4 regions of the Achromobacter sp. NPDC058515 genome follow, and region 3 is predicted to be linked to each of the others. Evidence: predicted binding sites of a transcription regulator. Region 3 holds the regulator's gene; each other region holds the start of a gene.
What was found. The regulator FNR, encoded in region 3, switches genes on or off when oxygen is low (the NO sensors DNR and NnrR bind a similar motif). The targets are predictions, from matches to a motif close to TTGATNNNNATCAA.
Positions count from the first base shown of each region.

Region 1 (5,863 bases), on a different contig from region 3:
GCATTGCCCAAAAGTTCGACCTGCGCGTGGCCGAAGACCGCTTCACACCCAAGCTGATGCTCAGCGGCAGTTACCTGTCCAACCGCAATCAGGATGACCGCTACCGGCAGGGCGCCGTAACGCCCACAACCACACTGCTGACGCAGCATGGCACCCGCGTAAGCCTGGGATGGACGTATCGCCACACCCAGGCCGATGAGGCCGGGCTGTCGCGTAATGACGGGGCCAATATCTCGGTGATCCAGCCACTGCTACGGCGCGCAGGCAAGGACATTTCGACAGCGCCGGTGCGCCTCGCGCGGCTGGCCGAACAGGCTAACCGCCTCAACCTGAAATCCACCGTCTCGCAGACCATTACACAGGTGATCGCATCCTACCGCGTGCTGCTGCAGGCCCAGGAACAGCTGAAAATCTCGCAGGAATCACTGGGGCGCGCCCGTCAGCTGGTCGAGGTCAACCGCGCCATGATCGCGGCCGGCCGCATGGCCGAGTTCGAGATTGTGCAGACGCAAGCCGAGGTCGCCTCGCGGGAACTGGCTCATGAAGACGCCCGCAATCAGCTGGATGCGGCGCGGCTCGCCCTGTTGCAGTTGCTTGCCCTGAATCTGAACACGCCTATCGTGGCGACCGAGGCTCTGCAGGCCCGACGGGTGGACGTTAACGCCGCGCAAGCCCTGCTGCAAGCCGCGGCATCGCAGCCCAACTTCCTTACGCAGTTCATCGCCAGCGAACAGGCCGCCATCAATCTGGCGGCGGCGAAAAATGACCGTCTCTGGGATGTTTCGCTGGTGGGCGGCGCCCGTCAGGTGCGCGATCGCAACACGCTGACGGGCACTGCGCGCACCTGGGAAAACTATGTGGGCATACAAGTGGAAATTCCCATTGGCGACCTGAGCACACGCCAGGCCGAAGTGCGGGCGCAAGTCAATCTCAGCAATCAGGAAATCCAGTTGTCGAACGCTCGTCAGCAACTGGAGCGCGACGTGATGAACGCTGTGCGCGATATCGGCGCCCGCTGGCGGCAGTACGAAATCGCCCAACGGGCGCGCGACCTCTCCCGCCGGAAGCTGGACATTGAACGTGAAAAACTCACCGTGGGCCGCTCCAGCAACTTCCAGGTGCTGAGCTTCGAAGGCGATCTGCGCAATGCCGAGAATGCACGGCTCAATGCGCTCATCAGCTACCTGACCGCGCAGGCTGAACTGGATCACACGCTGGGCACCACGCTGCAAAGGTGGGATATAGCACTTAATGACTAGATGCCGTCTGCCAGACCGTCTCTTTGCGCCTGTCCGCCGCCGGCCCATCCCGTCGGCGCTCTTGGTGCTGCTTCTGGTGGTGGCAGTAGTGCGGTGGGAGTCCGGGAGGGATGGCGGCGACGCGCCGTCACAGGCTGAACAGGCTAATTGGATGCTGGTGCGACCTCAACGGGTCGAACAGCACTTGGGAATGATCGGGCGTATTCAGGCCGCGCGGCAGGAGACTTTGTCCGCCCCGTTCGAGGGTGTCATCCGCGAAGTGCTGGCGCAGGAAGGCCAGGCCATCGAGGCGGGCCAGACGCTGCTGCGCATGGACACAGGACAGATCGAAATCCAGGTGCGCCAGGCGCAGGCAGAGCTGCTCAAGGCACAACGGGAAGCTCATCAACTGCGCAACTGGGACAACAGCCCGGAAGTTTTCCGTGCCCGGCACGCCGTACAGAATGCCCGCTCGGCACTGGATGTAGCCCAGGCAAACCTGCGCGACACGCGGGCGCTGTTCGAGCGCGGCATTGTCGCCCGCATGGAAGTCGATACGCTCGCGCAGCAAGTGCGCAGACAGCAACAGGATTTTCTCATCGCCGGGGACGAGCTGCGCACCGCCGAAGCGCGCGGGAAAGGCATGCGGCTGAAGATTGCTGAAATGGAGCTGACCAACGCGCAGGCACGCTATCAAGCCGTGACGAAACAACGTGAACGGCAGGATCTCAAGGCGCCATTTGCAGGCGTGGTTGTTCGGCCAACACCGCAAGACGGCAGCAAGGCCATCATCGTCCAGCCGGGTTTGCAGGTGACCCAAGGGGCACCGTTGCTGACGGTGATCGGCTTGGATCGCATCCAGGTGCTCGCCAGAGTGGAAGAAGCCGATCTGCATCAATTGCTCGAAGGGATGCCGGTTCAAATCACAGGCGACGGCTTTCCCGGTCAAACGCTGGCTGGCCGTATCGCCACCATCGCGGTGCAAGGCAACGCGGCAGGCGCGCCGGGTGCCGCCGCCCACTATGACGTCGTGATTTCAGTTGATGCGCCGCAGGCCGGGGCTGCGCGACAGGCCAGGCTCGGCATGAGCGCCCGTCTGGCGGTCATCCTGTACCGGAATGATCAAGGCATTGTGGTGCCGCCCCAGGCCCTGCGCACGGACGATGAAGGAGCAACCTACGTCATGTATCGCGCAACCCCTGACGCCGCGCCATCGAAAACGGTAGTCACGCCGGGCCGGGCCATCATCCAGGGTATTGAAATACAAGGCTTGCAGGCGGGCTATGTGCTTGTGCCCACAGGTTAAACCCCCTGGCCCGAAAAACCTGGGGTTTATCAGCAGTCCGAAGGCGGCGCGCAAGCGCCGCCTTCTTCGTTTGCCCGGATTATTCGTCGCCAGCGAGCCTGACGATCAGCACGTCGCTGGGCAGGGCTTCCAGCAGCCGTTCGGCCACGCTGCCGATGGCGGTGCGCAGGATGCCCGTGCGGCCGTGGGTGCCCGTTACGACCAGGTCGGAACGGTGGTTGAACGAGTATTCGGACAGCACGGTCTCCGGCTGGCCGGCTTCCAGCACGACCTTGGGCGGCACTCCCTTGGGCAGCTCCGGCGTTTCCGCGATGAACCGCTCTGCGCATTGTTCCGCGGTCTTGTAGAAACTGTTGACGACGGCGTCATCGGGCTTGGTCACGCCCTGGAAGGGCACTTCGTAGGCGTTGAACAGGGTCAGCTCGGCGTTCGGCACGAGCCGCAGCGCGGCGCGCAGCGCCTCGCGCGAGCCGGCCGAGAAGTCGGTCGCGACCAGCACGTCGCGGTACGGCTTGCGTGGGCGGTTCTTCACCACCAGCACCGGCTGGCGCGCCTGGCGGGCCAGCTTTTCCACGGTGGTGCCCAGCAGCAGGCGGCCCAGCGTTTCGTCGCGGGCGATGCCGGTGACGATCAGCGAACAACCATAGCTATCGGCCGTTTCCATGATGCGGGCGAGCGGATCTCCCTTGACCACCACGACCTCGGTCGGCACGTCGGCGGCCTCCAGGTCTTCGGCCAGCTCGCGCTCGGCCAGGCCCTTGTGGTCCGTCGACAGCCGCCGCCAGACCGGCGTGGTCAGGCGCGCGGGCGTGGCATGGGATTCCATGACGTGCAGCACGATCAGCTTGGTGTTGAGTTCCTTCGTCAACTGCAACGCGCGATCCAGGGCACGGTCGCCCCGTGCGCTCAGGTCGGTGGCCAACAGGATGGGGCCAGTTTGCTGTGTCATACGTTATCTCCCGGTTGTGGCCAGATCGGCGGCTCCCGCGTCCGCGCTGCCTGGCTGTTACCGCCCAGTCGGGCATGTCCCCATTGTCTCGCCGCGAAACGGAACGGGGCTTGATCGATGTCAACGCAAGAACGAGGGTACGGGATGGCGCGCCGGCAGGCAATGGGCGCGGGCCGCGGCAAGGCTCAATACAATGGGACCTGCCTCAACCCGCGCCCGCCCCATGCTCTCCGATATCTCGCCCGCTCTGCTGCATACGCTGTACCTCGTCGCCATCGTGGCCGAAGCCATGACGGCGGCCCTTTCCGCGGGGCGGCGCGATATGGACTGGATGGGCGTCTGCATCATTGCGTGCGTGACCGCGCTGGGCGGCGGGTCGCTGCGCGACGTGCTGCTGGGGCACTATCCGCTGACCTGGGTGGTCCACCCGGAGTACCTGTGGATGACGGCCGGCGCGGCGATCCTGACCGCGCTGATCGCGCCGGTCATGCGGCGGCTGCGCACCGTGTTCCTGCTGGCCGACGCGCTCGGGCTGGTGGCCTTCACCGTCATCGGCTGCCAGGTGGCGCAAATGATGCAGTTGCCGATCACCGTGGTGCTGATCAGCGGCATGATCACCGGCTGCGCCGGCGGGGTGCTGCGCGACGTGCTCTGCAACGAGGTGCCGCTGCTGTTCCGCAAAGAGCTGTACGCCAGCGTGTCGCTGGTGACGGGGGCGCTGTACCTGGGCGCGCAGGCGCTGGGCCTGTCGGCCAACGCCTCCGTGCCCATCGCGCTGGCCGCGGGTCTCGCGATGCGCCTGCTGGCGTTGCGCTTTAACTGGCAAATGCCCAAATTCGTGTACCGCGACGATTGGGACTGACGCCCGATTCGGCGGCGGGCGGGCCCCTTTCGGACCGGTCGTCGGATTGTGAAACAATATTCCTATTTGTGTTTCAATAGATTTCTAGTATCTTTCCCCTGTCTCATACCATGCATCAAGCAGTAAAAGGGGAGCCGATTGGACGTCAAAGCGCCCGCCACGATTCCATATTTCCTACAGGAACAGATTCGTGAGTTGATAGTGGACGGCACTATCAGGCCCGGGCAACCGCTGCGGGAACAAGAACTGGAGCAGCGTTTCGGCACCAGCCGCAGCCCCATCCGGGAAGCCCTGCGCCTGCTGGAGCTGAGCGGCCTGGTTACGCATATCCAGCGCAAGGGCTTCCGGGTCACCCTCTATACCGAAACCCAGATCCGCCACCTGTACATGCTGCGCGCGGAACTGGAGGCGTACTGCATCCGCCAGGTGGCCGAGATGCACGATGTTGCGCCGCTGGTGGCCGAATTGCGCAGCTGCCACGATGCGATCGTCGCGGCGCTGGCCAGGCGCGATGTGCGCGGATTCATTGCCGCCTCGCGCGAGTTCTATCTGGCCGGGGCCCGCTACACGGGCAACACGCCGCTGACCAGCATGCTGAGCAAGCTCTACGAACAGGTCGAGCCGCTGCGTTACCTGCTGGCCCGGCAGTCCATGGAGGCCAACACGGTCCCGAACTATACGCACGGCATCATCCTGGCGCTGGGCAACCGCGATTTCGAGCGCGCGGCCGAATTGACGCGCAGCTACGTGGTGGAAGTGCTGCCGGAGATCCTGCGGACCTACCGCGACGCCGCGCTGCAGGACGCCGAAGAGCAGGCCCCGCGCTACCCGCGGGCCTGAGCGTCAGCCGCGGGGAGGCGTGCGCACCTCGATGCCCGCCTGTTCCAGGGCCCGCCGGATGCCGTTGGCGAAAATCAGTGCATTGGGCTGGTCGCCATGGATACAGAGGGTGTCGGCTTGCACCGGCACGTCCTTGCCGTCCACCGAGCGCACCAGGCCTTCACGCACCATGCGCACGACCTGCGCCACCGCCAGGTCGACGTCTTCGATCATGGCGCCGGCGCGCGTGCGCGGCGTGAGCGAGCCGTCGTCCTGGTAGGAGCGGTCAGCGAAGACCTCATTGGCGGCCGCCAGGCCGATGGCGCGCGCCGCGCCGATCAGCTTGCTGCCCGCGAGGCCATACAGGATCAGCGAGGCGTCCACGTCCTTGACCGCCTGGCAGATGGCTCGCGCCAGGCCTTCGTCCTTGGCCGCCATGTTGTAGAGCGCGCCATGCGCCTTCACGTGATGCAGCCGCGCGCCTTGGGACGCCGCCACGCCGGCCAGTGCGCCGATCTGGTAGACCACGATGTCGTAGGCCTCGTCGGGGCTGATCTGGATGACGCGGCGGCCAAAGCCCGCCAGGTCCTGCAGGCTGGGGTGGGCGCCCAGCGCCACGCCCTGCTTGAGCGCCGCGGCCACCGTCTTGCGCATGGTGGCCGGATCGCCGCCGTGAAAGCCGCAGGCGA
Region 1 covers NZ_JBHXNI010000005.1:30,333-36,195, reverse strand. The annotation lists gene ACFWP0_RS10925 (TolC family protein) at 1-1,259, shown strand, start outside; gene ACFWP0_RS10920 (efflux RND transporter periplasmic adaptor subunit) at 1,411-2,544, shown strand; gene ACFWP0_RS10915 (universal stress protein) at 2,624-3,493, opposite strand; gene ACFWP0_RS10910 (trimeric intracellular cation channel family protein) at 3,717-4,355, shown strand; gene ACFWP0_RS10905 (GntR family transcriptional regulator) at 4,494-5,195, shown strand; gene ACFWP0_RS10900 (LamB/YcsF family protein) at 5,199-5,863, opposite strand, start outside.
Region 1: the regulator FNR is predicted to act here: its motif matches at 3,604-3,617, upstream of ACFWP0_RS10915 (universal stress protein).

Region 2 (5,863 bases), on a different contig from region 3:
CCAGTCGCCGACCAGGATGAGGTGGCCCGTGCTGGACACGGGGATGAATTCCGTCAGGCCTTCCAGAATGCCCAGGACGAATGCCTTGATCAGGTAGAGCGCGTTCTCGGTCACGGTGCTTGGAGGATCTCTGTTAGTCGTTGGCTAGGGATGCTTCGTCGGAAAGCTGCTCTTGGGGCCGCTTCTCGACACGCACCAGCGCGATGCGGCGGCCATCCATTTCCAGGACTTCGAAGCGGAAATGTTGATGGTGGATCTGGTAATCGCAGACGTCGCCCGGCTTGGGCAGATGTCCGAAGCGCGACAGCAGATAGCCCGCCAGGGTGGAGAAGTCCTGCGCCTCGTCGACCAGGCCTTCGGTTTCCAGCACCTGTTCGACATGGTGCAGGTCGGCCGCGCCGTCGATCTTCCAGGTGTTGTCGCCGTCGGCCACGATGTCGGGCAGTTCGTCCTCGTCGGGGAATTCGCCGGCGATCGCCTCGAAGACGTCGATGGGCGTCACCAGGCCTTCGATCGCGCCGAACTCGTCGGCCACCAGCACGAGCTGGCCGCGCGAGCGCTTGAGCGTGTCCATCAGGCGCAGGATGCCGATGGCCTCGTGCACGATGATGGGGTCGCGCAGGCGGTTGCGGCGCACCCGGCCCTCGGTGATCAGGTCGGCCACCAGGTCCTTGGCGCGGGCAATGCCCAGCACCTCGTCCAGCGAACCCCGGCAGACCGGGAAGAAGCTGTGGGGCGCCTCGGTGATCTGGTGCCGGATGGTCTCGGGATCGTCGTCGATGTTGATCCAGGACACGTCCGTGCGCGGCGTCATGATGGACCGGATGGAGCGTTCGGCCAGGGTCAGCACGCCGCTGACCATGTTCCGCTCTTCCACGCCAAAGGCGGGAACGGAGGGGCCGCTGGCATGGGGCAGGTCGAGTTCGTCGCTGGCGGGCGGCCGCTTGCCCAGCATGCGCAGCACGGCCGAGGCCGTCCGTTCGCGCATCGGGCGGCGCGCGTCCAGCTTGAGCAGGTTGCGGCGCGCCACTTGGTTGAGCGCCTCGATGGCCACCGAGAAGCCGATGGCGGCGTACAGATAGCCCTTGGGCACCTTGAAGCCGAAGCTCTCGGCCAGCAGCGAGAAGCCGATCATGAGCAGGAAGCCCAGGCACAGCACCACCACCGTGGGGTGGGCGTTGACGAAGCGCGTCAGCGGCTTGGACGCCAGCAGCATGATGCCGATCGCGATGATGACCGCGATCATCATGATGGCCAGGTGGTCCACCATGCCCACCGCGGTGATCACGGAGTCCAGCGAGAACACCGCGTCCAGCACCACGATCTGCGTCACGATCACCCAGAAGCTGGCGTACACGCGCGGACCGGACGAGCCGGGGTGCAGGCTGCCCTCCAGGCGCTCATGCAGTTCCATGGTGCCCTTGAACAGCAGGAACAGGCCGCCGATCATCAGGATCAGGTCGCGCCCCGAGGGCGACAGCGGACCAATGGAGAACAAGGGGGTGGTCAGGGTGACCAGCCACGACATGACCGACAAGAGGCCCAGGCGCATGATGAGCGCCAGGCTCAGGCCCATGATGCGCGCGCGATCGCGCTGCGCGGGGGGCAGCTTGTCCGCCAGGATGGCGATGAAAATCAGGTTATCAATGCCCAGGACGATCTCAAGGACGACCAGGGTAAGCAAGCCGACCCACGCAGCGGGGTCCAGCAGCCACTCCATCAGGAGCTCCAGAAGTTACACGACCGGTAATCGTACATGGAAAATCCATGACACGCCGGTGACGCACCCCCTCCGTAAGCCTGATGGACAGGGGCTTTCGACTAAAAGAACTAGTGCTGGCGCGGCTTGCCGAGCCGCCTGCCGCAACAGCCCCGGGCACGAAAAAGCCGGCTCGCTGGCCGGCTCTCGCGTCGTCTCGACGAACTGCGGGGGATTATCCGCCGATCTTCAGCGTGCCCTTCATCATCGCCCAGTGGCCGGGGAAGGAGCAGAAGAACGCGTAGTTTTCGCCAGCGGCCAGCTTGGACACGTCGAACGTCACGGAATCGGACTCGCCGCCGCCCACGACCTTGGTGTGGGCGATGACGCGGGCGTCGCCCGCCTTCACGTAGTCCTGGGCCAGGCCGGCGCCCATGCCGTCGGTGGCGACGCCTTGCTTGTCCGCCTCTTTGGTGAGCACCCAGTTGTGGCCCATGGCGACCTTGGCCATCTTGCCGACGTGCTTGAGGTGGACGGTGAACTGCTTGCAGCTCTTGTCGACGACCATTTCCTTGACATTGAATTGCATGGCGTCGTTGCTTTCGACGGTGGCCTCGCATTGCGCCGCCAGCGCGGGCAGGCTGGACGCAGACAGAAGAAGGGCTAGGGTGGCTTTTGCCAGCATGAATCTCTCCGATGACACAGCGGCCGATGCACGCGCGCCGGCCATATGCCGATGCCGTTGCCGCCGCGCACCAGTGTAGGGCTGCCCCATTTTGGCGCGCTTGACATCCGTCAAGCAGACCATCGCATACCCCGCAAATATAGGGATCATCCCCTACGGATCGTAGGGCTATTGCCGGCGCCGAGGGCTGGATTGACAAACCGCAAGCCTGATCCCGTTGCATGTTCGTAGGATGCCTGTAAGCAAACACGACCAATAGAGTTCAGCATGCGCGGCAGTACAGCAGCAAGTCACGGATACACACGATGCATTCAGGCCGCGCTCTTTGCTTTATGGCTGTCGTGCATGTTCATCGGACATGCGGCGCAGGCCCAGCGCCTGCCGGAGTTCCTGGCCTCCACGCCGATTGACGCCGTGTTTCCCGGCGCCGACCGCGTGGGCCCCGCCGAAGGCAAGCCGATGGTTGCGCGCGCCTATTCGGGCGACCGGCAGCTCGGCCTCGTCTACCTCACTTCCGATGTGGTCAACACCCGCGGCTACTCCAGCAAACCCATCGACGTGCTCGTGGGGCTATCGGACAGCGGACGCATCGTCGGTGCAAAGCTGGTCGAGCATCACGAGCCCATCGTGCTGATCGGCATCCCGCAGTCCAAGGTCGACCATTTCATACAGGGCTATGTCGGCCTGAACTTCGTGGAGTCGCCCCCTCGCCATGGCGCGCCGCCGCCCGTCGACATCGTCAGCGGCGCCACGGTCACCCTCATGGTGATCGGCGACACCATCACGCGGTCCGCCATCGCGGTGGCGCGCGCGCACGGCATCGACAAGGCCGGCGCATCGCGCCAGGCCGCGCCCGCCGCGGCCGCCCGCGTCCTGGACGAGGGGCAGGCCGAGACGCAATCATGGCAGGCGCTGCTCGATTCGGGCGCGGTGAGAAACCTGCGCCTGTCGCCGGAAGACGTGAACCAGGCATTCCTGCAGTCGGGCAGGAAGGATGCGGCGGAGCATCGCGAGAGCGGACAGGACGACACATTCATCGACCTCTATGTCGCCCTGGTCAGCGCCCCTTCCATCGGCCGCAGCCTGCTGGGCGACACGGGATGGCAGCGCCTGAAGGAACGGCTCAAGCCGGGCCAGCAGGCGGTGCTGGTCGCCGGCAATGGCGCCTACTCGTTCAAGGGCTCCGGCTACGTGCGCGGCGGCATCTTCGACCGCATCGAGGTCGTCCAGGACGAAAGCAGCTTCCGGTTTCGCGACCGCAACCATCAGCGCCTGGCGGACGTCAGCGCGGCGGGCGCCCCGGCGCTGCGCGAGGTGGCGCTGTTCGTCGTGCCCGAGGACGCCGCGCTGGACCCGGTCAAGCCCTGGCGCCTGCAGCTCATGGTGCAGCGCGTGCTCAGCGTCTCCGACAAGGCCTTCGTCACCTTCGACCTGCCCTACGAGCTGCCGCGCGCCTACACCCGCGCGGTCGAGCCCGCCGCGCCCGCGCCGCAGGCCCCCGCGGCCGCGCCTGCCGCCGACGCGGCGGACGCCGCGCCCGCCCTGTGGAAGCAGATCTGGCAGGGCAAGGCCGGCCAGATCGCCATCCTGACCGCGGCGCTTACTGTGCTGGTCGGCATCTTCTTCTTCCAGGACCAGCTTGCCGCCCGCCCCCTCCTGCACGACCGGCTGCGCCTGGCGTTCCTGGCGTTCGCGCTGTTCTGGATCGGCTGGTATGGCCAGGCGCAGCTGTCCATCGTCAATGTGCTGACGTTCTTCTCCGCTCTGCGCACCGATTTCCGCTGGGAGTACTTCCTGATGGACCCGCTGGTGTTCATCCTCTGGTGCGCCACCGCGATCTCGATGGTGTTCTGGAACCGGGGCGCGTTCTGCGGATGGCTGTGCCCGTTCGGCGCCCTGCAGGAGCTCTCCAACCGCGTCGCCAAGCGCCTGGGCGTGCGCCAGCTGAAGATCCGCCATGGCGTGAACCAGCGGCTGTCGACTCTGAAGTACGTGATCTTCCTGCTGCTCTTCGGCTTCTCGCTGTATGACCTGGCGGTCGCGGAACAGCTCGCGGAGGTGGAGCCCTTCAAGACGGCGATCATCCTGCATTTCATGCGCTACTGGCCATTCGTGGCCTTCGCCGTGGCGCTGCTTGTTGCCGGGCTGTTCGTCGAGCGCTTCTTCTGCCGCTATCTCTGTCCGCTGGGCGCCGCGCTCGCCATTCCCGCCCGGCTGCGCATCTTCAACTGGCTGCGGCGCTACCGCGACTGCGGCAACCCCTGTCAGCGCTGCAATCTCGAATGCCCCGTGCAGGCGATCGACCCGACCGGGGAGATCAACCCGAACGAGTGCATCCAGTGCCTGCACTGCCAGATGCTCTACCACCACCAGCAGAAGTGTCCCCACCTGATCCAGAAGAAGGCCAAGCGCGAGCGGCGCGCCGCCCCGGCCGCCGAGCCGGCGGTGCAGGAGGTCGTCATGCGCCGCGCCCCGAACATGAGCGCGCCGGCAAGCCGGCCGCCCGCCGAGTCCTGAACCCCGACTTTCGTACCGCGGCGCAGCGCGCCGTTCCTATCTAGGAGTTATCCATGTCCGACAAGACCCCCGAAAAGGCTGGCCTCACCCGCCGAAGCTTCCTGGGAACCGCCGCCATCACCGGCGCAGCCGGCCTCGTTGCCGGCGCGCATATGCCCGCCGCGCACGGCAAGGAGGGCAAGCCTGGCGCCGGCGGCGTGCTTGGGCATGTCGCGCCGGGCGAGCTCGACGAATACTATGCCTTCAATTCCAGCGGCCAGTCGGGCGAAGTGCGGGTGCTGGGCCTGCCGTCCATGCGCGAGCTCGTGCGCATCCCCGTCTTCAATCATTGCAGCGCAACCGGCTGGGGCCGCACCAACGAAAGCCGCAAGATCCTGATGGACGGGCTGACGCCGGAAACCCGCGAGTACCTGAAAGACAAGGGCGGCGTCTTCCCCAACGGCGACGCGCACCACCCTCACCTGTCGTTCACCAACAAGACCTACGACGGCCGCTACCTCTTCATCAACGACAAGGCCAACAACCGGGTCGCGCGCATCCGCCTGGATGTGATGAAGACCGACAAGATCACCGAGCTGCCCAACGTCTCCGGCGTGCATGGACTGCGCCCACAGCGCTATCCCCGCACCGGCTATGTGTTCGCCAACGGCGAGCACATCGTCCCGCTGCCCAACGACGGCAAGGTCCTGGACGACGCCAAGAAGAACTTCTTCGCCATCTACACCGCCATCGACGGCGACACGATGAAGGTCGCGTGGCAGGTCCTGGTGGACGGCAACCTGGACAACGGCGACGCCGACTACCAGGGCAAGTACTCCTTTGCCACCTGCTACAACTCGGAAAAGGGCGTGACGGTCGAGGAAATGTCGGCCAACGAGCAGGACTGGGTCGTGGTCTTCAACATCAAGCGCATCGAACAGGCGATCAAGGACGGCGACTTCAAGACGATGGGCGGCGTGCCC
Region 2 covers NZ_JBHXNI010000007.1:28,325-34,187, forward strand. The annotation lists gene ACFWP0_RS13925 (undecaprenyl-diphosphate phosphatase) at 1-114, opposite strand, end outside; gene ACFWP0_RS13930 (TerC family protein) at 134-1,720, opposite strand; gene azu (azurin) at 1,935-2,384, opposite strand; gene ACFWP0_RS13940 (4Fe-4S binding protein) at 2,730-4,901, shown strand; gene nosZ (TAT-dependent nitrous-oxide reductase) at 4,955-5,863, shown strand, end outside.
Region 2: the regulator FNR is predicted to act here: its motif matches at 2,485-2,498, upstream of azu (azurin).

Region 3 (5,863 bases):
TCTTGGTGCGGCGCTGCAGGATCTGGATCGTGCGGCGGATTTCGTCGTCGCGGCCGATCACCGGATCCAGCTTGCCCTGGCGGGCGCGCTCGGTCAGGTCCATCGTGTACTTGGACAGGGCTTCGCGGTTGGCCTCGCCTTCCGCGCCGGAGACGTTCTCGCCGCCGCGAACGGCGTCGATGGCGGCTTCCAGGGCCTTCTTCTGCAGGCCCGCGTCGCGCAGGATGCGGCCGGCATCGCCCTTGTCGTCGGCCAGCGCCAGCAGGAACAGTTCGCTGGCGATGTAGGTGTCGCCGCGGCGCGCGGCTTCCTTGTCGGTGCGCGTCAGCACGCCTTGCAGGTCGCGGCCCACCTGGACGTTGTCCTCGCCCTGCACCTGCGGCAGGGACTTCAGGGCGTTTTCCAGGGCCGGCGCCAGCCGGTTGACCGCCACGCCGGCGCGCGCCAGCAGGCTGCCGGCGCCGCTGTCGGAATCCGACAGCAGGGCGGACAGCACGTGGACGGGCTCGATGTAGGGGTGGTCGTTGCGGGCGGCCAGACTTTGAGCGTCGGCCAGGGCTTGCTGGAACTTGGTAGTAAGTTTGTCGAATCGCATAATGGTCGTTGTGGCTTGTTGGGGAGCCTGACCGATACGTGCCGGCGGGCTCGATAACCTGAATATGCGGCCGGATGAGAAAATTTCAACACCCGGCCAGCCTCATGGTCTCTTCGACGTGCAGCAGCAACTGAACAATGAGCATATACGTTTTTGTCTACGGCACCCTACGAGCAGGCGAAATCAACGATCTGGCGCAAGCCGCCGCCAGCCGGGGGCTGCCCGCTCCCTGCCACGTCGGCCCGGCCAGCGTGCCGGGCATGCTGGTGGACTTTGGCGACTGGCCCGGACTGATCCCGGCGGACAACGGCAGGCGCGTGCGGGGCGACGTTTTCCGGGTGGACCCGGCGCTGATCGCGCTGATGGACGAGATCGAGGAGTACGTGCCCGGCCAGCCCTGCCTTTTCGTGCGCAGGGAGATCGAGGCCCGCCTGGAAGCCCCGGACCGGGGCGGCCTGGTGACCTGCCAGTACTACCCCGTCGACCCGGCGCTGTGCGCCGCGGCCGTCGCCATCGCCGGCGAGGACTGGATTGCCTACCGGCTTGCCCGGCGCCCGGTAAGACACCCGTAGTAACAACGGACTACAATAGACGCCTGTCTCACGCTTTGCACCCGTTCCGGCCTTCCGCCGCGCAATGGGCACTCTAAAGGTCATCGTATGCAAAAACGGGTCCCCATTGCCCCTGATGCCGCTCACTGTTCCACATGTATGCTGGGGCACGTCTGCGTTCCCGTGGGCATGGCAGCCGCCGAAGTCGAAAAGCTGGACGAGCTGGTGAAGGAGCGTGTCCGCCTTGAAAAAGGCAAGACGCTGTATTCGCTGGACCACCCGCTGGACGCCGTGTACGGCGTGCGCTTCGGCAGCCTCAAGACGCAACTGGAAGACGCGACCGGCCAGATCCAGATCACCGGCTTTCACCTGCCGGGCGAGATCGTCGGCATGGACGGCATGCTGGATGGCAAGCACGTGTCGGCCGCCGTGGCGCTGGAAGATTCCGAGGTCTGCGTCATCCGGCTGAACGAAGTCGATCGCGTGGCCGCGCACCTGCCGTCGCTGCAGCAGCAGTTCCGCCGCCTGATGAGCCGCGAGATCACCCGTTCGCACCAGATGCTGGCCTCGCTGGGCTCGATGCGGTCCGAGCAGCGCCTGGCGGCCTTCCTGCTGAACCTGTCGCAGCGCTATGCCTCGCTGGGCTATTCGTCCACCGAGTTCGTGCTGCGCATGAGCCGCGAAGAGATCGGCAACTACCTGGGCCTGACGCTGGAAACGGTCAGCCGCCTGTTCTCGCGCTTTGCGCGCGACGGCCTGATCAAGATCAACCAGCGCGAGGTCCGCATCCTGGACCTGGCCGCGCTCAAGCAACTGCTCGGCCACGACGGCTGCTGAGCGTCTGCCGCGCCATGCGCCGCGCGCCCACAAGCTCTGTGTCCCAGGCATGGCAGGCTCGCGGGCCGCGCCTGGCGCGCTGCCTGGCCGCCTCGCTTGCCATGGCCGCCACGCTGGCGCCCCTGGCCGCGCGCGCCCAAACGCCGCTGCCCGACCCCTACGACTACGATGAAATCGTGCCTGCGCCCAAGCGCGCGGCGCCCCTGAGCTGGCAGACGGTGGAACTCGGCAAGCCGGGGCACCGGTACAAGATGCCGGTCTACGCCAACCGCAACCTGGCCAAGGACGACCTGCGCGGCATCAAGCAGGTGCTCGTCGTCATCCACGGCGTCAAGCGCGACGCCGACCACTACTACGAAACCGCCGCCGCCCTGCTGGCGGGCAACCCCGACCGGGAGCGCGAGACGCTGATCCTGGCGCCGCGCTTCTCCGGATCCATCGACTCGGGTTTCGGCGGCATGGCGGCCTGGCGCAAGGCCAGCTGGGAAGACGGCGAAGACAGCGTCCAGGCGGCGGGCCGGCCCGCGCCGGTCAGCTCGTTCCAGGTGCTTGACGACCTGCTGCGCAGCCTGGACGATCGCAAGCGCCTGGCATCCCTGGCGAACATCGTGCTGGCCGGACACTCCGGCGGCGCGCAGTTGGTGCATCGCTACGCGGTGCTGAACAACATCGACGGCCCGCTGCGCCGCGACGGACTGGCGCTGCGCTACGTCGTCGCCAACCCCTCTTCTTACCTGTACCTGACCAACGAACGGCCGCGCGCGGACGGCAAGGGCTATGCGCCCTACGAACGCGGCATCTGCCCCACCTATAACCAGTACAAGTACGGCACGGACAAGCTGCCCGCCTACGCGCGGGGAACCGAAGAATCCCGGCTCTTCGTGCGCTACGCGGCGCGCGACGTGATCTATCTGCTGGGCGGCGCGGACAACAACCCCGAGCACCGGCTGCTGGACAAGGCCTGCGGCGCGGAAGCCCAGGGCGCGACCCGGCTCGCGCGCGGCACGGGCTACGTGCAGTACGAGCACGTGCTGGCCGGCCGCGGCGCCAAACCCGTCGCGCTGCGCCACAGCAGCTTCGAGGTGGGCGGCGTGGGCCACGACAGCAAGCGCATGTTCGGATCGGTCTGCGGCGTGCGCGCGCTGCTGGGCGACGGCGCCCAGACCACCGGCAACGCCGCCGCCTGCGACATCATCAAGCCGCGCGGCAAATAGACGCTGCCCGCGGGTTTAGGGAAATTCCGGAGTTGCATGGCTTGACAGGCATGCCTTGCCGGCCCGACACTTAACCTTATGGTTAACTTTAACGACGACACCCTCGACGGCATTTTTTCGGCGCTGGCCGATGGCACGCGGCGCCGGGTGCTGGCGGACCTGGAACAGGGATCGGCATCGGTCAGCGCGCTGGCCCAGCCTCACGCCATGTCCCTGCCCGCCTTCATGAAGCACCTGCGGGTGCTGGAAGGCGCCGGCCTGATCGCCCGCGCCAAGGACGGCCGCGTGGTGAGCTGCACGCTGTCGCCAGAGCCCATGCAGGCCGCGTCCGCATGGCTGGCCCGCTATGAAAAGTTCTGGAACGGGCAACTGGATTCGCTGGCGCGGTATCTCTATCACGAAGAGGAAATACACCCATGGCAAACCGAACCTCCCCCCTCGAACTCCGGCTCCAGCGGCGTTTCGACGCCCCCGTCGAACGCGTCTGGCGCGCCTGGACGGACCCGCAAGCGCTGATGCGCTGGTTCGGCCCCGCCGAAACCCGGCAAGTCCTGATGGCCGAGACCGACGTGCGCGTAGGCGGCGCCTACCAGGTCGGGTTTGCCACCGAAGACGGACGCGAACACCACGCCAGCGGCCGCTACCAGGAAGTAGAGCCGCAGCGCCGGCTGGTCTTCACGTGGGCCTGGCGCGACACGCCGGAAGAAACATCGCTGATCACCCTTGAATTCACCCCTGCGGGCACGGGCACCGACCTTGCCTTCCTGCAGACCCCGTTTGTCGACCAGGCTACCCGCGACGGCCATGAACATGGCTGGTCGGGCGCGATGGACCGGCTTGCGGATCACCTGGCGAGCCTGGCCTGAGTTCCGCCGTTCGCCCCGTCCGGGCCTGCGGGCCCGCCTTTCCAGGAGCCGCACCATGCAAACCGATCACCCTGTCGTATCCCGCCACCAGTGGGACGCCGCGCGCGAGGCGCTGCTGCGCCGCGAAAAGGAATTGACCCATGCCCAGGACGCGCTGGCGCGCGACCGCATGGCCCTGCCGTGGGTCAAGGTGGACAAGGCCTACCAGTTCCAGGACGCCAGCGGATCGCACTCCTTGGCCGATCTGTTCCAGGGCAAGAGCCAGCTCATCGTCTATCACTTCATGTTCAGCCCCGATTGGGAGGAAGGCTGCGTGGGCTGCTCGTTCCTCGCCGACCACCTGGGCGGCGCCCTGATGCATCTGCGCCACCATGACATTTCGGTGGTGGCGGTCTCGCGCGCGCCCTATGCCAGGCTGGCCGCGTTCAAGCAGCGCATGGGCTGGAACTTCGATTGGTTCTCGTCCGAGGGCTGCGACTTCAACTTCGACTTTCGCGCCTCCGTGCCCAAGGCCGACGGCGACGTCGAGGAACGGCCGGGGGCCAGCGCTTTCTTCCGCGATCCGGACGGCGAGATCTTCCACACCTACTCCACCTTCGAGCGCGGGGTGGAGCGCCTGGCGGGCGCCTACAACTACCTGGATCTCGCGCCGCTGGGCCGCAACGAAAACGGGCCCCATTTCGACCTGGGAGACTGGGTGCGCCACCATGACCGCTACGACGACTCCCCGCAGAAAGCCTGCCACGCCCACGGCTAGGCGCTGGCTGCCGTCCGCGGCCGGCATGGCGGGCCTGTGGCTGGCCTGCACGGCGGCCATGGCCGCCGGCCTGCTGATCGATACCTGGCGCACGCCCGCCGCGCTGCTGGCCAGCGCATGCGGCGCGCCGGGCACCCTGGCCGAGCTGGCATGGCGGCACGCGACGCTGATGCCGGCCAGCAGCGCGGCAATGGCGCTGGCGGCGCTCTTGCCCTGGCCCCGGACGCAGGGCGTCGCGCCCCCGGTGGCGGCGCGCCTGCTCTGCGCCGCGCTCATGGCCCTCGGGATGATCCTGGGTGCGCGGCTGGGTATCGCAGCGGCGCTGTCGGCGGGCGCGGCGCCCTTCGCCGGCATGGCGCTGGGCATGGCGGCGGGCATGGCCGCCGCGCTCCTGCCTGCCCGCGCGCTTAGCGCCTGGCGCCGGTAAGGGGGCGCACGGCCGCTGGCGCGGCCTCGATCGGCGCGGCCTGCGGCGCCTGGATTTCCAGCGACGACGCGGCCTGCGCCACGCACGGCAGGATCCAGCCTTCTTCTTTTTCGTCGCGCGACAGCCCCGGCCATTCAATGCCGTAGACCACGGAGCCTTCCAGCATCAGGCACATGCAGGCGCGGCAGGTGCCGTTGCGGCAGGAACTGGGCAACTTGATGCCTGCCGCCTGCGCCGCCAGCAGCACCGGCGTGCCGGCGTCCGCGTCAAAGCGCAGGCCGGCGGGCTGGACGAGGACCGGGTAGGCGGGCATGGCCTGCAGGCGCTGCGCGATCCGCCTCAGGCGGCGTCGTCCCGCCAGTCCAGCTTCCACGCGCCGGACAGCACGTTCTGCATCCACAGCACGCAGGTCAGCGTCTTGGCGTCGGTGACTTCGCCCTTGCTGCAGGCCTCGATCAGGTCGGCCGGCTGCGCGCTGATCACGTCCAGGAACTCGTCCTGGTCGAGCTGGCGGGGCCCGGCGCGCAAGCCGCGCGCAAAGAAGATGTGGATGATTTCCGTGGAATAGGCAATGGCCAGGTGCAGGCCCCCGGCATGCGCCCACTGGTCCGCGGTA
Region 3 covers NZ_JBHXNI010000016.1:47,594-53,456, reverse strand. The annotation lists gene clpB (ATP-dependent chaperone ClpB) at 1-595, opposite strand, end outside; gene ACFWP0_RS23765 (gamma-glutamylcyclotransferase) at 733-1,167, shown strand; gene fnr (fumarate/nitrate reduction transcriptional regulator Fnr) at 1,255-1,983, shown strand; gene ACFWP0_RS23755 (hypothetical protein) at 1,998-3,197, shown strand; gene ACFWP0_RS23750 (ArsR/SmtB family transcription factor) at 3,276-3,713, shown strand; gene ACFWP0_RS23745 (SRPBCC domain-containing protein) at 3,614-4,063, shown strand; gene ACFWP0_RS23740 (DUF899 domain-containing protein) at 4,119-4,820, shown strand; gene ACFWP0_RS23735 (hypothetical protein) at 4,771-5,247, shown strand; gene ACFWP0_RS23730 (2Fe-2S iron-sulfur cluster-binding protein) at 5,228-5,560, opposite strand; gene ACFWP0_RS23725 (NUDIX domain-containing protein) at 5,587-5,863, opposite strand, start outside.

Region 4 (5,863 bases), on a different contig from region 3:
TGCGCAGGACTTCGAACGCCACGGCGCTGCGGCGCATGCGCGTCACGAAATACTGGTCGATCTTCACTTCGGACAATGGGATGGCGGACAGCAGCTTCAGGGACGCATAGCCGGTGCCGAAATCGTCCAGGCTGACCTCGCAGCCGGCCTCCTCCAGCCGCAAGAGCGACGCGCGCAGCACCTCCAGTTCGCGGATAGGCTGGTCCTCGGTCAACTCCACCCGCACCAGCGACGCGGGCAGCTCCGCGGCGTAGATGCGGTCCAGCAGGAATTCCACCGAGCGCTGGTCCGACAGCGTGGTGGCCGGCGCGTTGATCGCCACTGGCACCGCGATGCCGGCGCGCCGCAGCGTCAGCAGCGCGTCGATGACCCGGACACAGACACGCTCAAAAAAGGCCCTGTCCAGTCCAAGGCGGTTGACCGCCGGGATGAACTCGGCCGGCATGACGAGACCCAGCCGGGGATGCTGCCACCGCGCCAAGGCTTCCGCGGACACGATCCTGCCCGTGAGCAGGTCCACCTGCGGCTGAAACAGCACGCGCAAGCCATCCTTTCCCATGACCATGGCGGCGATGTCTTCATCGCTCGCCGCCGGGTTCGGGCAAGCCTGTGTATTCGGCATCATGTCTATGCTCCTCGCGTGCCTCGGGTTACGGCCTGCGCTGTCCGGGCGCAGAAAAAGGCAGATGGGACATGAATATTCCGGGCCACCGTGTGCGGCTTTTCGGGTGTGGTCGGGCAATTCTGCGCGCTTGTCGGCATAAAGTCACACATATGTAACCACCCGTATTAAGGTGCGCGGAATCATGTGCCGCGCGCACCGTGGACGCCGCCCTCTCCGCCCGCGAAAAACGCCTTGTCGACATGGTAGGGTTTGCGTCTTTCGCCCAATCCAGGGCGCAACCCGCCGACTCTCTACTCGCGTGACGAACCTGCTTACCCGTTGGCGCGCATCCCTGCGCAATGTGCTGTGGCTCGACGCCCTGCAAGCCGCCGCCATCAGCGCCGCGCCCGTCATCCTGGCCGTGCTGGCGCACGAGCCCCGGCTGGGGTGGACCGCCATCGCCGCGTTCTGGGCCTGCTTCGGCGACCCGGGCGGCCCCTTGCGCCAGCGCGCGGGCTCCATGCTGGCCCTGGGCCTGATCGGCGCCCTGTTCTGCTTCCTGGCCAGCGCCAGCGCCGCGCACCTGTGGCTGCTGCTGCCGCTGACCTTCGCCTGCTGCACCTTCGGCGGCCTGCTGCGCGTGCTGGGTCCGGCCGCGGCCATCGTCGGCACCCTGCTGTCGGCCGGCTTCGTCGTGGCCGCCGAACTGCCGGCCCCCACCCTGGCGGAAAGCCTGTCCTACACGCTGTTCTTCCTGGCGGGCGCGGTGTGGGCCATCCTCATGACGGCGCTGGTGTGGCGGCGCCGCCCCTGGAAGGACGCGACCCATGCCGTCGCGCATTGCTACCGCGGCCTGGCGGATTTTGCCGACGCGCTGGCCCGCATGTATTCCGGCCTGACGCCCGCCGGCGGCCCACAGGCCTGGAGCGCCGTCACCCGGCCCCAGCGCAGCGCCCAGCGCGCCGCGCTGGAACTGGCGCGCGGACGGATCCGCGAAGTGCAGGACGCGCGTCCGTCGCGGCGGGCCCGCGCCCATCAGCTGCTCTATCTGCTGGACAGCGCCGAAGACAGCTTCATTGCGCTGGTGGCCGCCGCCGACCTGCTGGAATCGAACGCGCCGCGCTGGCTCGGCCGCAGCGCCGGCGCGCACCTTTCGCACGCGATGCACCACTACGCCAGCGTCTGCAACGCCATCGCCAGCACCTCCGACATCAACGACGCCAAGCAGGCGGAATGCCTGCGCGAACGGCTGGCGCACTACGGCGCCGGCCTGCACGACCTGCGCGGCGGCGCGATGGCGTATGCGCCGGACCTTGCCGCCATGGTGCCGGTGCTGGACCGCCTGCTGCATAACGCCCAGGCCGTCATGCAGTCCCTGTTCGACCAGGGCGCCGCGCCCGCGGCGCCCGCGCAAAGCCGGCTCGGCCCGAGCCGCGCGCGCCAGGCCTGGCGCACCCTGAGCCAGAACCTGGGCTTCGAGTCCGACGCTTTCCGCCACGCCCTGCGCGTGGGCATCGGCGCCACCATCGCCGTCGCCCTATCCAAGACCTTCGCCGTCAATCACGGGTATTGGATGTCGCTGACGCTGGTCTTCGTCCTGCAGCCCTATTTCGCGACCACCTGGCAGCGCACGCTGGAGCGCGTGACGGGCAGCGTGGCCGGCGCCGTCGGCGCTTCGCTGCTGGGGCTGGTGCTGAGCACGCCCCTGTCCGTGGCTTTGGCGGTGCTACCGATCGCGCTGGGCACCTTTGCCGCCCGCACCATCCACTACGCGCTCTTCACCTTCTTCCTGACCTCGCAGTTCGTCCTGGTCAGCCATATCCAGCAACCCGAGATCTACGAACCCATGCTGGCCGCGCTGCGCGCCTTCAACAGCGTGCTGGGCGGCATCCTGGCGCTGCTGGTGGGCGTACTGGTCTGGCCTGAAAAAGAACCCCGGCAACTGGCCGGCGCCCTGGCGCGGGCGCTGGAGCGCCACGCCGACTACACGCTCGCGCTGATCCAGGAAAAAAGCGGCGGCGGCGAGGCGCCACAGGACATCGTGGGCCTGCGCCGGCTGGCCTGCCTGTCGGCGGACAATGCCGAGGCCTCGCTGCAGCGGCTGCAGCAGAACCCGGTGCATCGCGACCGCAACGTCGACACCGCCATGAACCTGCTCAGCGCCATGCGGCGCATCACCGCCGCGGGCACCGTGCTGGAGATCCAGCCGGCCCTGCCCGCGGATTCGCCGGCCGCGCCCGCACTGCGCGACTACGGAACGGCGCTCGCGCAGGCGCTGCATGAGCAGGAGTCCGCGCCCGGCCACGGCGCGCGCCCGCTCGCTGTTCCCGCCGCCATCGGCGCGGCCGATCCGGCGCTCGCCGCGCCGCTGGACCGCATCGCGCAGCAGGCGCGCCAGATCAGGCAGCTGCGCGAGCGGGTGCAAAGAGAGCAGCCGCCGCAATAGCCGCCGCGCTTGCGCCAGCCCCGGAAAACCGTGGCCTGCTTGATGCGCGTCAATGGCCGGGCCTGCGTAAAGCGCAACCATATGCACATGGAACGCTTTTGCCTGAGGAGGCCGCCATGTATCGCCGCATTTCCGTACACCTGGACCACGGGTTCGACTGCAAGCGCCGCACCGAGCTGGCGCTGGCGCTGGCCAAGCGCCACAAGGCCGAACTGGTCGGCATCTATGCCAGTTCCGCCCCGCCGCAGTATTACTACGGCGAATCGGTGTTGATGTCCCGCACGCTCAGCGTCATGAAGGATTTGCAGGCGCAGAGCCGCGGCGCGGTGCAGAACGCGTTCCTGGAAGCGGCGGCCGCCGCCGACGTGCCGGCCATCGTGCGCGCCAGCGAATCCTCGCCCAGCGCCACCGTCGCGCTGCATGGCCGCGCCAGCGACCTGATCATCGTCAGCCAGCAGAACCGGGAGGACGTCGAGGCCGCCCACGAAAACGAGTTCGTCGAGCAGGCCCTGCTGTCGGCCGGCCGCCCCGTCATGGTGCTGCCGTCCAGCGGACAGTTCCCCGTCGTCGGCGACCGCGTCATGCTGTGCTGGGACGGCAGCCGCGAAGCCGCCCGCGCGCTGGCCGATGCCGCGCCGCTTCTGCGCGCCGCCTCGCACCTGGTCGTGCTGACCATGGACGAAGGCGCCGCAACCCGCAACGCCGAGGCGATCCCCTTCGAAGACCTGGTCACGTACTTCGTCGCCCACGGCATGCCGGCGCCGGACCACGTGCGCCGCGACATCAAGGGCGTGGGAGTCGGCAGCACCATCCTCAATGCGGCCGCCGACCACAGCGCCGACCTCATCGTCATGGGCGCCTACGGCCACAGCAAGTTCCGCGAATGGGCCATGGGCGGCGCCACCGCATCCATCCTCAAGAGCATGACGGTGCCCATCATGTTCTCGCACTGACGCGGCGCGGGCGGCTAGAACCCCATCCACACGCCGTCGTGGTTGGGGTCCGCGCCGCCGTCCAGCCCGTTTCCGGTCACGCGGATGCCATGCACGGAGGCAAAGCCGTACTTGCGCACTTCGCGGATGACCTGATAGCCCAGGCCCTCCAGTTCCGCCGAGGTCCGAAAGCCGATGCGGTTGGCGATGTCGATCGGATTGCCGGTAGCCGAGAAGCGCGGAGCGCTGACGGCCTCGGTCATCGTCATGCCGAACTCCACCACGTTCAGGATCGCCTGCATCACGCCCATGACGATCTGCGTGGCGCCCGGCGCGCCGATCACCAGGGCCGGCCTGCCGTCCTTGAACAGGATGGACGGACACATCGAGCTGAAGCGCGACTTGCCCGGCGCGATCGAGCCCGCGCGGCCCGGCCGGGGGTCGAACTGCGCCATGCAGCCGTTGTACATGAAGCCCAGCCCCGGCGTGATGACGCCCGACGGCAGCCCCAGCGAATGCGTCATCGACACGCATCCGCCCCACTGGTCCACCACGCTGACCTGGGTGGTGTCCTTGGACGGCTTGCCGCTGTTGAGCCTGGGCACATCGCGCTTGACGCCGCGGCGGATCTCGTCGGCCGCCGCCCGCGCATATTCCCCCGAGAGCAGCATCTCGACCGGCACGTCGAAGAAGTCCGGATCGCCGATATGGCTGTCCTTGTCCGCCGACGCGCGCTTCATGGCCTCGGCGACCACGCGGATGTACTCGACCGAGTTATGCCCCAGCGCCCGCAGGTCGAAATGCTCCAGCACGTTCAGCATCTGCAGCAGCATCAGGCCGCCGCCGGGCGGATGATTGGTCGTCACCTCGTAGCCGCGGAAGGCGCCGCGCAGGGGCTCGTGGCGGCGCACTTCATACGCCGCCAGGTCTTCCCGCGACAGCAGCCCGCCATGCGCGCGCACATCGTCCGCCATGCGTTCGGCGAGTTCGCCGTGGTAGAAGGTGTCCGCCCCGTGCCGCGCAATATGCCGCAGCACCTCGGCATAGTCGGCATTGACCACCAGGTCGTTCACGTGCTTGGGCGCGCCGTCCTCGCGGCAGTACAGCTTGCGCCCGTCCTCTGAAAAAAGCAGGCGGGCGGAATGCGGCGTGTGCCCCAGTTCGGCCGGCATCGACCAGAACTCCTCGACGTGCGGGCGCACCCGCCAGCCGCGCGCCGCCCAGTCGATGGCGGGGGCCACCACGTCGGCCCAGGGCAGCTTGCCGAAGTCGCGCTGCGCTTCGTGGAAGGCCTTGAGCGAGCCCGGCGTGGCGATGGACTGGTAGCCCAGTTCGTTGATGTGGTCTTTCAGGATGAAGCCGAATCCGTCGCGGGCCTCGCCCTCCAGGGCGTGCAGCCACATGTCGGCCCGCGCCGCGCGCGGGGCGCGGGCGTGGAAATCCAGATAGGCATGCGTCTGGCCGGGCAGGTACACGGCCATGCTGCCGAAGCCCGCGATGCCATTCATCAGCGGGTCCACCACGGTCTGCACCAGGGCCGTGGCCACGGCGGCGTCCACCGCGTTGCCGCCGGCGCGCAGGATCTCGATGCCGGCGTCGGCCGCTTCCGGCTGCGGCGCGCACACCATCGACGTGAGTTTGTTCATGCTGTTCTCCATTCGGGAAAGGCCCGCCGGCCGGCCCTCGGGGCCGGCCGCGGCGCTTATTTGCTGCTCAGGTTGATGTCCTTGAGCACCGCGCTCCATTGCAGGGTGTCGGCGGCGATCTTGCGGTCCAGCGCGTCGGCGGGCCCCGGCATCAATTCCACCTGCATGGCTTTCAGGCGCGACACCGTGTCCGGGTCCTTCAGGAATTCCTCGGTCACCGCGTGCAGGCGCGTGA
Region 4 covers NZ_JBHXNI010000002.1:194,586-200,448, forward strand. The annotation lists gene ACFWP0_RS04140 (EAL domain-containing protein) at 1-625, opposite strand, end outside; gene ACFWP0_RS04145 (FUSC family protein) at 924-3,050, shown strand; gene ACFWP0_RS04150 (universal stress protein) at 3,167-4,003, shown strand; gene ggt (gamma-glutamyltransferase) at 4,018-5,628, opposite strand; gene ACFWP0_RS04160 (Bug family tripartite tricarboxylate transporter substrate binding protein) at 5,685-5,863, opposite strand, start outside.
Region 4: the regulator FNR is predicted to act here: its motif matches at 3,090-3,103, upstream of ACFWP0_RS04150 (universal stress protein).